Regions from separate parts of the Rhizobium sp. CB2179 genome, predicted to be linked through region 3. Evidence: riboswitches for the same ligand, from Rfam matches in the RefSeq annotation. Region 3 holds a riboswitch; each other region holds the start of a gene.
The links. Region 3 has a riboswitch for FMN ahead of ribB (3,4-dihydroxy-2-butanone-4-phosphate synthase). Riboswitches for the same ligand answer to the same signal wherever they lie in the genome.

Region 1 (4,527 bases), 890 kb from region 3:
TGACCTGGAAGACGACGAGATCGCCGGCCGGCATCTGCGGGATCTTGCCGTCATTGATGTCTTCGTCGCGTTCATTTTCGATTGCGATGGTGCCTAGCGTCTTGTCCTTGTTGAGGGCGATCGAATCCGGCTGACCACCGAGATCGCAGGTGTTTTCGATCTTCTTGGTCGCCACGTCGACGATCGCGAGACGGCCCGAGGGCTTGGCCTTGCTTTCGGAGGTGTTGACGGCAACCAGTGCCTTGCCGGCGCTCCAGGTGACCGATGTCGGCTCGCCGTCCATCATCAGCGCGCCGCCGGCCTTCGGGGCCTTGGCATCGGTAATGTCGATAAAGCCGATCGCGCCGAGCGGGCTGTCGCTATAGATCAGCGTGTTGCCGTCTTCGGTCGCGGTGATGATCTCGGCGGAGCTCACCGAAAGCTTGTCCTTATCAACAGGCAGGTTCTCTGCGACCGGGAAGGAAGCGATGCGGTTGAAAACCGGCTCGGCCGCGGCCGGAAAGGCGACGGATGCGAGAAGCACGGCAGCGAGCGCTGCCTTGCGCGATGAAATTGTCATGAAATCCCCCATGTGTCGAACATTCGAAACATGAGTTTTCTGCGCGAGCGGCATGACAGAGGCATGACAGATGCGGCATTTTGCGTCAGATCATGTCAGGCTCTGGTTTGCGCTCCCGGCGCATCTCGTTTCGCATGATGAACAGCGAAGCAGACAAGATGAGAGCCGCTCCCAGCCAGAGATAACCCGCCGGCGCATAACCGAAGAACAGCCAACCGGCCAGCACGTTCAACGGCAGCTTCAGATCGTCGAACGGCTGGACATAGGCGGCATCCGCTGCGGCATAGGCTAGCGTCAGGAAATACTGCGCTACCGCGGTCAGCAGCCCCGCCAGCAGGAACAGGGCAAGGGTTGCGCCCGTCGGCACTGCAAAGCCTGCCGCAAGCGCCAGCCCGCCATTTATCGGCGTCAGCAGAACGAGCAGCCAGACGGTGATCGTCTCTGGCCGTTCGATGCCTGTCAGGCTCTTGGTGATCAGCGACGAGGCGCCCCACAGCAGCGCCGAAAGCACAGGCAAGAGAGCCGCCCAGCCAAAACCATCAGACCATGGCTGCAGAATGATCATCGCTCCGGTGAAACCCGCTGCCGTCGCGGCCCAGCGGGCCGGGCCCACGCGCTCCCCGAGGAAAAGCCGGGCGCCCAGAATGATGAAGAAGGGCGAGGTCATCACCAGTGCGATCGCCTGCCAGATCGGCACCGTGGCAAGGCCGGCGACCCAGGCCTCGACGCCGAGCGCGGCAAGCGCGACGCGCGCGAGGTGACGCCAAGGATAATGCGTGCGCATCGCCGCAAGGCCGAGCCTCTTCAGGAACGGCAGCGAAAACAGGAAGGCGAAGCCATATTGCCAGAAGGCTGCGGACGCCGAGGGAAAGGCAAGCTTCATCGTCAGCCATTGGGTGACGACGTTGAGAAGCGAAAAGGCAATGCCGGCAAGGACCATCCAGATGGCACCGACAACGGCGCGGGACGGCTCGACGGCAACAGAAGTCTGATTCATGTCTTTCATCCAAAACAGGGACCAACATAAATCAGGACGCATGAGCCACGACCAAGCGACACAGGGCAACCCTGCCCTCCGCGTGGCCGACACTCATTCTCTTCCATCCGGACTTTAACCGTCGGCTCCGGAATCACACCGGATCTGCTGACCCCTCCTCCGCATGGGCGCGAAAGAAGGCGCTCGCGGGCTCAGGCCGAAACCCTTACCGCCGGTGGGGAGTTTCACCCCGCCCTGAGAACAGAACTGTCGTAGATCAAAGCCCCCGCGACGGCAAGATCCGCCCAAACAAAAGGGGTCCGGCAAAGCCGAACCCCTCTCAAATCCTACACAACCGGTCTCGTTTCCGGCTGGCGGATAATCTCAGATCAGCCGTTGACGGCGTCCTTCAGGCCCTTGCCGGGCGTGAATTTCGGCACGTTGCGAGCCGGAATGTCGACTTCAGCGCCCGTCGACGGGTTACGGCCCTTCGATGCGGCACGATGAGAAACGGTGAAGCTGCCGAAACCCGCGAGGCGAATGTCGCCCTTGTTCTTGAGTTCAGCCTGGACAACGTCGAAAACCGCGTCAACAGCGGAAGCCGCGTCAGACTTCGTCAGTCCTGCCTTTTCGGCTACTGCGGACACGAGTTCATTCTTGTTCATGTTTCCACCCCTTTCTAAATGGTATGAAACGACTCAAAAGTAAGCTAGGCGCAGAATAGGTTTCATCAGGCCCGCCGAAAACCCAAAAGCCCTGCAAATCAAGGAAAAGCAAGCGTCTACATGACGTTTTCACAAAAAAGGCTGGCGTTTCCGCCAGCCTTTTTCCGTGTTTTGGGCCAATTGGGCATAAATGTGGCAAAGGCCACTCAATGCGCTATGGTTGCGCCTGTCTCATCGAGGCCTTCGACCGATGTGATGACCGGCGTTTCCACCGTGCCATCCCATTCGATTGGCTCCGGCCGCCGGATCAGCGCGTGCTTGATCACCTCGCCCATGCGGGATACCGGGATGATCTCCATGTTGTTCTTCACGTTGTCAGGAATCTCCGCCAGGTCCTTGGCGTTTTCCTCCGGAATCAGCACCTTCTTGATGCCGCCGCGAAGCGCTGCGAGCAGCTTTTCCTTGAGACCGCCGATCGGCAGCACACGGCCACGAAGCGTGATTTCACCGGTCATGGCCACATGCCTGTCCACGGGGATGCCGGTCATGATCGAGACGATCGCGGTTGCCATGGCGACACCAGCCGAGGGACCATCCTTCGGGGTTGCGCCTTCCGGCACGTGCACGTGGATGTCGCTCTTGTCGAAGCGCGGCGGCTCGATGCCGAAATCGACAGCGCGCGAGCGGACATAGGAGGCCGCTGCCGAGATCGATTCCTTCATGACTTCCTTCAGATTGCCGGTGACCGTCATGCGGCCCTTGCCCGGCATCATCACACCTTCGATGGTCAGCAGCTCGCCGCCGACTTCCGTCCAGGCAAGACCGGTCACGACGCCAACCTGATCCTCGCCCTCTGCTTCGCCATGGCGGAAGCGCGGGACGCCCAGATAGTCGGAGATGTTGGCAGCCGTCACGTGAACGGCCTTCGTCTTGCCCTTGATGATCTCGGTGACCGCCTTGCGGGCGAGTTTCATCAGCTCGCGCTCGAAGTTGCGGACGCCGGCTTCGCGGGTGTAATGCTGGCTGATCGACATCAGGGCGTCGTCACTGACCGAGAATTCTTCCGGCTGCAACGCATGTTCCTTGATGGCCTTCGGCAACAGGTGCCGCTTGGCGATTTCGCGCTTTTCATCCTCTGTGTAGCCGGCGATACGGATGATCTCCATGCGGTCCATCAGAGGCGCTGGAATGTTCAGCGTATTCGCCGTCGTGATGAACATCACATCCGACAGGTCGTATTCGACTTCCAGATAGTGATCCATGAAGGTCATGTTCTGCGCCGGATCGAGCACTTCGAGCAGAGCCGAAGACGGATCGCCGCGATAGTCCTGGCCGAGCTTGTCGATTTCGTCGAGCAAGAATAGCGGGTTGGACTTCTTAGCCTTCTTCATCGACTGGATGACCTTGCCGGGCATAGAGCCGATATAGGTGCGGCGGTGACCGCGGATTTCGGCTTCGTCACGAACGCCGCCAAGCGCCATACGCACATACTCACGGCCGGTCGCCTTGGCGATCGACTGGGCGAGCGAGGTCTTGCCGACGCCCGGAGGGCCGACGAGGCAGAGGATCGGGCCCTTGATTTTGGTGGCGCGGGCCTGCACAGCCAGATATTCGACGATGCGCTCCTTGACCTTGTCGAGACCGAAGTGATCGGCTTCGAGGATCTTCTCGGCATTGTTGAGATCGGCCTTGATCTTCGACTTCTTGCCCCAGGGAATGCCGAGCAGCCAGTCCAGATAATTGCGCACCACGGTGGCTTCCGCCGACATCGGGCTCATCTGGCGCAGCTTCTTCAGCTCCGCATCGGCCTTTTCACGGGCTTCCTTGGACAGCTTGGTCTTGGAGATGCGCTCTTCCAGTTCGCTCATCTCGTCGCGGCCTTCTTCGCCGTCTCCGAGTTCCTTCTGGATCGCCTTCATCTGTTCATTGAGGTAGTATTCGCGCTGGGTCTTTTCCATCTGGCGCTTGACGCGCGAACGGATGCGCTTTTCGACCTGCAGGACCGAGATCTCGCCTTCCATGAAGCCGAGAGCCTTTTCGAGGCGCTGCTTGACGCTGGTGGTCTCCAGCATCTCCTGCTTCTCGGTGATCTTGATCGACAGATGCGAGGCAACCGTATCGGCGAGCTTGGAATAGTCGTCGATCTGGCTGGCGGCGCCGACCACTTCGGGCGAAATCTTCTTGTTGAGCTTCACATAGCTCTCGAATTCGGAGACGACCGAACGCGACAGGGCTTCCAGTTCGACCGGATCGTCGTGCGGCTCCTCGAGCACATGGCCGAGCGCCTCATAGAAATCCTCGCGGCTGGTATAGGTGTCGATCTCGGC
Region 2 (4,527 bases), 400 kb from region 3:
GCCAAGCAGCGGGCTGTCCAATGCCTGATTATCCTGCGTAGGCCCGATCCTGGCCTCCCATACCGGCCCGAGCCCGGCCAGCCACTCGCGCCCAGCCTCGCTCTGCGGCGCCGCGGCAAAGGCTAACGCCTCGATGACAGCACCGGTCTCGGCGCGCCACAGCCAGGTGCGCCGCGCTATGATCGGATGCGGCACCGAAAGGGTCAGCGCGCCGCCGGAAAGCGGCAGGCCATCGGCCAGCAGCCTGCGCCCGAGTTCGGCCAGAAACCGTTCGGGACCAGGCGAGGCGCCGGCCTCGTCAACCAGCCAGGCAAGGGGGGACGGCAGATCCATAGCTTAACATCGCACGCTCACCGGGGCAGCCGCAAGGACATCCCCGGAGTGACCGCTTGCGGTCATCCCGGGTTCGACAAGCAGATATCCTGCACGTTCATCAGGACACGCCACGGGTGTCCGTGAGGACATTCCCATCGACTCAACCTGTCACCCCAAAAGTGCGTCCACTCCCCTGTCGAAAAACCATCCACTGCGGTGGAAAACAAAAAATAAACACTTTAAACTTGCGCGACTTTGATTCCATTATAGGGCCGTTCGTCATCGTGTGATTGAGGGGTGCGATGGGCACGATATTCTGGCCAAAAGATCCGCTGGATGGGAATGACATGACGCTGCTGACGTCGATCCTTCGGCGATGGTGCGAAAGGTATCAGGTCGAGCTGACGGCGGAGGAAAGCAGCCGCAAGGCGAAAGAACTCGTCGAATGGTTCGAATTCGGCGTCAAGGATCCCGTCGAGCTCGAGGAATTGATCGACGACACGCACTGGCTCGTCAGCAGGATCTGACCCTCTCGGGCAAATCGCAAGAACGCTGGCTGTCAGCGTCGGCGACGCTTTTTCATGAGAAAAGGCCGGGCGAAAATCGCTCCGGCCTTCGTCCATTTACATCTGAGCGAGACTTTTAGTCATTATCCCGCCAACGCCGGTCGCGATCCCAGCGCCGCTCATGGCGCCAGCGCGGGCCATCCCAATCGCGGTGACGCCGCTCCCAGCCCCAGCGGGGCGGACCACCGTAGAAAGCTACCGGCGGCGGGCGTCTCCAGCTTCGCCGGCATTCGCCCCAGCGCGTCAGATGCCAGCCGCGACCGCAGGCGTAGTCGACCTTTGTGACACTGCTCTGGACATTGATTGTCCCCATCGGCATTGCCTCCGCGGTACCGATCGAGAGGCTGCCGGCAAGCAAGGCAGCCGCGATAGAAAGTGCCTTCATCGTGAACTCCATTTTCAATCCAGCCGTCCCAACTTTATGGCCGCTAAATTGAACTGGAGATGAACTGCGCGTTCATGTTTGCGGGAGAAAAAGCAGCGCTTCCGTACGGCCGGTTTGAGCGCCCGCCGACCGCTGTTGTCGCTGCGGCAAGCGCTTCAGAGACGCCCCGCGCCCGCAAAAATTGTTCATGTCCGGCCGTAAAAAGCGTCGGGACCCGGATCACGCCCGGCGGCGACTTCTGTCAGGCGCCCGAGGTAATGCGCCCAGCCTTCCGCATGGCCGGCGCATTGATCGGCGCTGGGCAGGCCGCTATGGGTGAGCCGCAGCAGCGTTCCGCTCCCCTGTTCGATCAGGTCGATCTCGACCAGGCTCGACCCCGGCGGCACCACTTCACTGCCATCCCAGCCGAAACTGTAGGCAAGGCGATGAACCGGCACCACCTCGCGAAACGAGCCGCGCGCAAAGCGGGCGCCGGTAACGTTGACGAGATAGAGCCCGCCGGGCTGCGGCTCGACCTGCGCTTCCGTTCCCATCCAGCGCAGGATCTTCTCCGGATCGGTCATCAGCGCGAATACCGCGGCCGGCGGCGCCGCGATATGCGCCTCGCGGTGGACGACGAAAGATTCTGGCATCACTCTCTCCCATGGTTGTCACGGCCCCGCCCAGGCGGAGACAGCGCGTCCTGTCTTGTCGTGCTTCTGACGTGGATGTCCTCACCGAGAGAATGTAGGCGCAGGCTCCTCCTCCGCAAGAGGTATTGCCCGTCGCCATCGACGAACGAGCGGAATCGCCGCTTGGGGAGCCCTGATCCAGCTCCGGCCGCGAAAGCATTTCAACCTATTGCCAGCCCGCCACCTTACCCCTATTGTTCGCGCCGTTCTCAGGGCGGGGTGAAAGTCCCTACCGGCGGTATGCAATTTTGGTTGCGAGCCCGCGAGCGCCTTCTCAGGAAGGGTCAGCAGATCAGGTGAGATGCCTGAGCCGACGGTCATAGTCCGGATGAAAGAGAACGTGCGCTCCTGCCGCCCTTGCGGCTGTCGGGAACGTTCGTGATCGCCTTGGGTGATGTGTCTGTTCGCCAAAGGAGATTGCCGTGACACCCACCCGCTATGCCTTCGTCAAAGCCAGCTGGCACGCCGACATCGTCGACCGCGCCCTTGATGGCTTCCATCAGCTTATTCCGCCCGAGCAGGTCGACGTGTTCGATGTTCCCGGCGCATTCGAGATGCCGCTGCTGTCACGCGATCTTGCTGCAACCGGACGCTATGCCGCTGTCGTTGCCGCCGCCTTCGTCGTCGACGGCGGAATCTACCGCCACGAATTCGTCGCCCAGGCCGTCGTCGATGGGCTGATGCGCGCCGGCATGGATACCGGTGTGCCGGTGCTGTCGGTGTCGCTGACGCCGCATCAGTATCAGGAAACCGAACACCACAAGCAGATCTACCGGGCGCATTTCGTCGAGAAAGGACGCGAGGCAGCAAAGGCGGCTCTGACGATCGGCAAGACCCGCGCTGCTCCCGCCGCGTGAAAGCGGCTCGACGAGCAGAAGAACAACAGGCGATGAAGACGGCGGGGCAATCCCGCCGTCGACCACATCAGATCGACTTCACCTCGCCGCCATCTATGCGTAGCGTCGAGCCGGTCATCCAGCGGGCACCCGGCGACACCAGGAAGGCCATCAGTTCGGCGATTTCCTCCGGCTCGCCGTAGCGGGCAATGCCTGCCTGTTCGGGGAAATGCGCGGTCGCCTCCTCCACGCTCACACCGTGCAACGGTGCCCAGTGCTCGAGATAGGAACGGCGCCGGCCGGTCATGACGGGGCCGGGCAGCACGCTGTTGACCTGGACGCTATCGGCGATGCCGCGATCGGCAAAGGCCTTGGCGAGCGCCACGATCGCCGCATTGATCGTGCCGACCGCCGCATAAGGCGCCTTTGGAAACACCGCCGAATTGCCCGACATCAGGACGACGGAGCCGTTGGTCTCCTTCAGTGCCGGCCAGGCGGCAATCGTCAGGCGCCGCGCACCGTGCAGCTTCAGCGCCAGTCCACCTTCCCACTGCGCGTCGGTCATCTCGAAAAGATCGATCTGCGGCACGGCGCCGGCGATATTGAGCAGCGCATCGATGCGGCCGAAGGCACCGAGCGCCTGATCGACCACGGCCTGCGCCGCCGCCGGCTCAGCAAGGTCGGCGCCGATGACGAGGGCCTGCGCGCCGACCGCCCTCACCGCCTGCGCGGTCTCCTCCAGATTGGCGCGGTTGCGCGCGACCAGCACCAGCGCGGAAAAATCGCGCGCGAGGCGCAGCGCCGTCGCCTGGCCGATGCCCTGGCTGGCGCCGGTGATGATGGCAACTGTATCAGACATGTCGTCTCTCCTGTTGGCTTGGGCGACCGCCCGCCCCTTCCGGCGGGCAGCGCCTGGTTCTGCTCTCAGCGGGCCAGAAAATCGCGGATCGCAGCCGCGATCTCTGCGGCATGCGTTTCCAGCGCGAAGTGGCCGGTGTCGAGGAAGCGGACGACCGCATTGGGATTATCGCGCTTGAACGCCTCGGCGCCGGGCGGCAGGAAGAACGGATCGTTCTTGCCCCACACGGCCAGGAACGGCGGCTTGTGGGTGCGGAAATAATCCTGAAAGGCAGGATAGAGCGCGACATTGCTCTTGTAGTCGCCGAAGAGGTCGAGCTGTATGTCCTCGACGCCGGGCCGCGCCAGATAGAAATTGTCGAGCGAATAGCCGTCGGGCGAAACCGTCGTCGGATCGGCAACCCCATGCGTATATTGCCAGACCGTCGTTTCCGGCTGCAGCATCGCCTTCAGCGCATTGCGGTTCTCCTCGGACGCATCCTCCCAATAGGCCCGGATCGGGTTCCAGCCCTCGCTCAGGCCCTCGACATAGGCGTTGCCGTTCTGCGAGATGATCGCCATGATCCGGTCAGGATGTTTCACGGCCAGCCGGAAGCCGGTCGGCGCGCCGTAGTCGAACACATAGACGGCGTAACGATCGAAGCCGACGACTTCGGTGAAACGATCGATGGTCGTGGCGATCCCGTCGAAAGTGGCGCCGCGTGCCGGCAGGTCGGATCGTCCGAAGCCCGGAAGATCGGGCGCGACGATGTGGAAGCGATCGGAGAGCAGCGGCATCAGGTCGCGGAACATGTGGCCGGCGCTCGGAAAGCCGTGCAGCAGGAACAGCTTCGGAGCATCCGGCGAACCGGCCTCGCGATAGAAGATGTTGAAGCCGTCGACGTCGGCGGTGCGGT
Region 3 (4,527 bases):
ACGGAACTTGTCCGCGCCATTTCGGGCGCGGACCCAATCAGTGCAGGTTCGATCAAGCTGGAAGGCGAAGAACTCAGGCTGCGCGATCCGGCGGACGCGATCGCCAAGGGCATCGTGATGGTTCCGGAAGACCGCAAGGAGCAAGGCCTCGTTGTCGGGCACCGGATCGGCGAGAACATTATCTACGCCAATCTCGACAAGCTGGGCGGGCGTTGGATTACGCCGAGCGTCAAGCGCTCGTTTGCGGAAAAGGCAGTGGCCAAGTTCGGCGTGAAGGGCCGTGCGGAGCAATATGCCTCGGACCTGTCCGGCGGCAACCAGCAGAAGGTGGTCATCGCGAAATGGCTGATGCGCGATCCTAAGGTCGTCGTGCTCGACGAACCGACGAGAGGCATCGACGTCGGCGCCCGAGCCGGTATCTACGACATCATCGTCAATCTTGCCAAACGGGGCGTGGCGGTCATCGTCGTAAGCTCGGACCTCGAGGAAGTTCTCGGAGTCTCCAATCGCATTCTCGTGCTTGCGCAAGGCAAACAGGCAGGCATTCTCAATCGTGACCAGGCAAATGACGTTTCGGTCATGGAGCTAGCCACCATCTAAACAGACAGAAAGGAAGAGCGGTGTCCGACATCACTCTGAACGCCCCGAAGCTTTTCGATCTCAGCGGCCAGGTTGCCATCGTTACAGGAGCCGGGAGCGGCATTGGGCAGCGCATTGCCATCGGCCTTGCGCAATGCGGCGCCGACGTGGCGCTGCTCGACCGCCGAACCGACGACGGGCTGGCCAAGACGGCTGAACATATTCGCGCCGCCGGCCGCCGCTCGATCCAGATCGCGGCGGATGTCACCAGCAAATCTTCCCTTGGAGAGGCAATAGCACGGACCGAAGCCGATCTCGGCACGCTGACGCTTGCAGTCAACGCGGCAGGCATCGCTAACGCGAACGCCGCGGAAGAGATGGAGGAGGACCAATATCAGACGTTGATGGATATCAACCTGAAAGGTGTCTTTCTTTCCTGCCAGGCCGAGGCCCGCGCCATGCTCAAGAATGGACGCGGCTCCATCGTCAACATCGCTTCCATGTCCGGCGTGATCGTAAATCGCGGGCTGAGCCAAGCGCACTATAACGCCTCCAAGGCGGGCGTCATCCATATGTCGAAGTCCATGGCGATGGAATGGGTCGACCGCGGCATTCGCGTCAACACCATCTCCCCCGGATACACGGCAACGCCCATGAACACCCGTCCGGAGATGGTCCACCAGACCAAGCTCTTCGAAGAGCAGACGCCGATGCAGCGCATGGCAGCGGTGGACGAGATGGTAGGCCCGGCGGTGTTTCTGCTGTCGAATGCAGCAAGTTTCGTGACCGGCGTCGATCTTCTCGTCGACGGCGGTTTCTGCTGCTGGTGATGAGAAAGCTCATTGCCGCTGCTGGAAAGTGACCGATCTCGCTTCCTCCCTGGCTGAGATCGAGGCGCTGAAGGGACCAACGGGCAAGACGGCGTGCGATATCGCCGTCTTGCCCGCCCTTCACGCTGATCGAACGGGTTGTCGAACGGACCGAGGGCTCGGATCGTCATCGGCGCTCTAGACTGCCTGAATTCGCGACAACCGTTTGATCTCCAATAATGATCGCATGGTACGTCGCACCCAGATTTGCTGTTTATCGACGGACAAGGAAAGAGCATGAAACGCTTTGAGCAGAAGACTGTCGTCATTACCGGGGGTAGCCGCGGCATCGGAGCGGCGATCGCCAAACGCTTCGCGAAAGAAGGCGCCAATCTCGTCGTCTCGGCCAATGAGGACCTGGTCCACGGCGTCGCCGAACAGATCCGGGCCGAAGGCGGCAAGGCGATCTCCTTCATCGGCGATGTCACCGACAAGGCAAGCGTCACCGCCCTCTACGATGCCGCCGAGAAGGAATTCGGCTCGGTCGACGTTTCGATCCAGAATGCTGGCGTCATCACCATCGCCCGCGTCGAGGACCTGACCGAAAACGAGTGGGACAAGGTCATGGCCGTCAACACCAAGGGCGTCTTCCTCTGCGCCCAGGAGGCAATATCACGAATGCGCAAGCACAAGCGCGGCGGCCGCATCATCAACACCGCTTCCGGCCAGGCGCGCGACGGCTTCATCTACACCCCGCATTATGCCGCCTCGAAAATGGGGGTCGTCGGCATCACCCAGAGCCTGGCCAAGGAAGTCGCGACCGAGAAGATCACCGTCAACGCCTTCTGCCCCGGCATCATCGAGACCGACATGTGGGCCTATAACGACCAGGCCTGGGGCAAGCTGCTCGGCAACTACGCCCCCGGCGAGCTGATGAAGGAATGGGTCGAGGGCATCCCGATGAAACGGGCCGGCTCTGGGGAAGATGTCGCAGGCCTGGTGACCTTCCTCGCCAGCGATGACGCCGCCTATATCACCGGCCAGACGATCAATGTCGACGGCGGCCTGATCATGTCCTGATGCAGGCGCCCAAAATTGCGTAGCGGTTTTGGGACAACGACATGCATCGAACAAAGAGCAAACCACCAGCGAAGTGCGGAAGGCGACACGGTCGTCGCCTCCGTGTGAACAGTGTGTCCATCGGCGTCAGGGCAGCTTTGCATTTTTGCCTGGTCGAGTGACCTTGCCATCCGCCTGTTTTTGATCCTATCTTTGAAGTGTTCTCAGGGCGGGGTGTAATTCCCCACCGGCGGTATCAGGAGCAATCCTGGAGCCCGCGAGCGCTTCCGGCACCTCCTGTCGGAAGGTCAGCAGATCCGGTGAGATGCCGGAGCCGACGGTATAGTCCGGATGGAAGAGGACAACACGGGCAGTCGCACTCCATCCCGGAGTCGGCCGACGTTTGTTCGCCCAAGGGCAGAAGGCTCGCTCACGGACTGAGCCGAGCAGACCATGTCAGTCAGCTGACATAACCCTTGAAAGGCCAGACAGCATGACTATCGCAACAATCGAAGATGCCATATCAGCCATTGCCAGCGGCAAGATGGTCGTCGTCGTCGACGACCAGAACCGGGAAAATGAAGGTGATATCGTGGTCGCGGCCGATGCCGTCACCCCTGAGGCAATCGCCTTCATGATGACCCACGCCCGTGGACTCGTCTGCATCGCCATGGAAGGCGAGCGTCTCGATGCGCTCGATATTCCGCTCATGGTGCCCAACAACACGGAATCGCACAAAACCGCCTTCACGGTCTCGGTCGATTATCTCAAGGGCACGACGACCGGTATCTCGGCTGCCGACCGCGCCGCCACCGTCCGCGCCCTGGTCGACGATCGCGCAAAGCCCGCCGAATTCGCCCGCCCCGGCCATATCTTCCCGCTGCGCTCCAACCCCCGCGGCGTGCTCGGCCGCCCCGGCCACACCGAAGCCGCCGTCGATCTCGCCCGCCTCGCCGGACGGATCCCCGCCGGCGTCATCTGCGAAGTCGCCAACGACGACGGAACCATGTCCCGCCTGCCCGAACTCACGCTCTTCGCCGAACGCCACAACCTCCCCCTCGTCACCATCGAGGACCTGGTCGCCTATCTCGACCGCCAGGCGGCAAAAGACATACGCGAAGTCGCCTGATCTGCGCAAAGCGGCCAGCCCCGTCCTTCGAGGCCCCTGCGGGGCACCTCAGGATGAGGCTGGAGAGAGGTTGCGACCTGGTTCAACGGGAAGCGCAGCGGCATGGCACACGGACCAGCCCTCATCCTTGTACGTTGCCGTTGCTGTATAAAGGGGCTGTGCGGCGGGGATGCGTGTCATCCTTGGGTCTTGAACTCGTACCTCAGCAAGCATCTCCGTCGCCATGTCTTCGCTCGAACGGTTGGTTGGGCTTCGAGCCCGCGTTGCAAGGAGGAGCAGTCATGCATATCCAGCAATCTTTCATGGTCGGTATCGATGTCTCGAAGGCCCATCTCGACGTTGCCGTTGAGGGCAAACGCGCCGTTGTCCGCTTCGACAACAATGCGCCAGGCTGTGCCGCACTCACTGCGGCAGTGGCCGGCGCAGAGCTTGTCGTCGTCGAGGCGACCGGCGGTTACGAGATGGCAATCGTCAGAACGCTTATGGCCGCCGGTATTGCCGTCGCCGTCGTCAATCCCCGCCAGGTGCGCGACTTCGCCAGGGCCAGCGGTCGTTTGGCCAAGACCGATCAGGTCGACGCCCGCGTCACGCTCCACTTCGCCAGAGCGATGCGGCCGGCACAGATCCCCCATATCGACGACGGCCGCATCGCGCTTGCTGCGCTTGTCACCCGCCGTCGCCAACTCATCGACATGGCGGTCGCCGAGAAGAACCGCCTCGAGCATGCGCCTGAGGCCGTCGCAGCGCTGATTGGCGAGACCCTCGCCGCCCTCAAGGCTCAGCTCGCCCGCGTCGATGCCGCCATCGCGCTCGCCATCGAGGCCGAGCCCGACATGGCCGCACGCCGCAATCTGCTGCTGACCGTGCCGGGCATTGGCGAGGTCAGTGCCGCCGTGCTCATCGCCGAACTGCCCGAACTCGGCGCCATCGACGACAAGAAGCTCGCAGCCC

Region 1: linked by a shared signal. The riboswitch ahead of ribN (riboflavin transporter RibN) and the one ahead of ribB (3,4-dihydroxy-2-butanone-4-phosphate synthase) in region 3 are both predicted to bind FMN.
Region 2: linked by a shared signal. The riboswitch ahead of AC244Q_RS13200 (6,7-dimethyl-8-ribityllumazine synthase) and the one ahead of ribB (3,4-dihydroxy-2-butanone-4-phosphate synthase) in region 3 are both predicted to bind FMN.

Annotation. Positions count from the first base shown of each region.
Region 1 is NZ_CM172781.1:1,334,775-1,339,301, reverse strand. Features, by position in the region: gene AC244Q_RS06705 (esterase-like activity of phytase family protein) at 1-571, opposite strand, end outside; gene ribN (riboflavin transporter RibN) at 645-1,565, opposite strand; FMN riboswitch at 1,648-1,802, opposite strand; gene hupB (DNA-binding protein HupB) at 1,925-2,200, opposite strand; gene lon (endopeptidase La) at 2,407-4,527, opposite strand, start outside.
Region 2 is NZ_CM172781.1:2,622,476-2,627,002, forward strand. Features, by position in the region: gene AC244Q_RS13180 (adenylate/guanylate cyclase domain-containing protein) at 1-333, opposite strand, end outside; gene AC244Q_RS13185 (hypothetical protein) at 618-842, shown strand; gene AC244Q_RS13190 (GCG_CRPN prefix-to-repeats domain-containing protein) at 958-1,266, opposite strand; gene AC244Q_RS13195 (SRPBCC family protein) at 1,452-1,898, opposite strand; FMN riboswitch at 2,139-2,281, shown strand; gene AC244Q_RS13200 (6,7-dimethyl-8-ribityllumazine synthase) at 2,360-2,794, shown strand; gene AC244Q_RS13205 (SDR family oxidoreductase) at 2,862-3,632, opposite strand; gene AC244Q_RS13210 (alpha/beta fold hydrolase) at 3,698-4,527, opposite strand, start outside.
Region 3 is NZ_CM172781.1:2,225,216-2,229,742, forward strand. Features, by position in the region: gene AC244Q_RS11090 (sugar ABC transporter ATP-binding protein) at 1-600, shown strand, start outside; gene AC244Q_RS11095 (SDR family oxidoreductase) at 621-1,409, shown strand; gene AC244Q_RS11100 (glucose 1-dehydrogenase) at 1,686-2,468, shown strand; FMN riboswitch at 2,664-2,814, shown strand; gene ribB (3,4-dihydroxy-2-butanone-4-phosphate synthase) at 2,941-3,576, shown strand; gene AC244Q_RS11110 (IS110 family RNA-guided transposase) at 3,858-4,527, shown strand, end outside.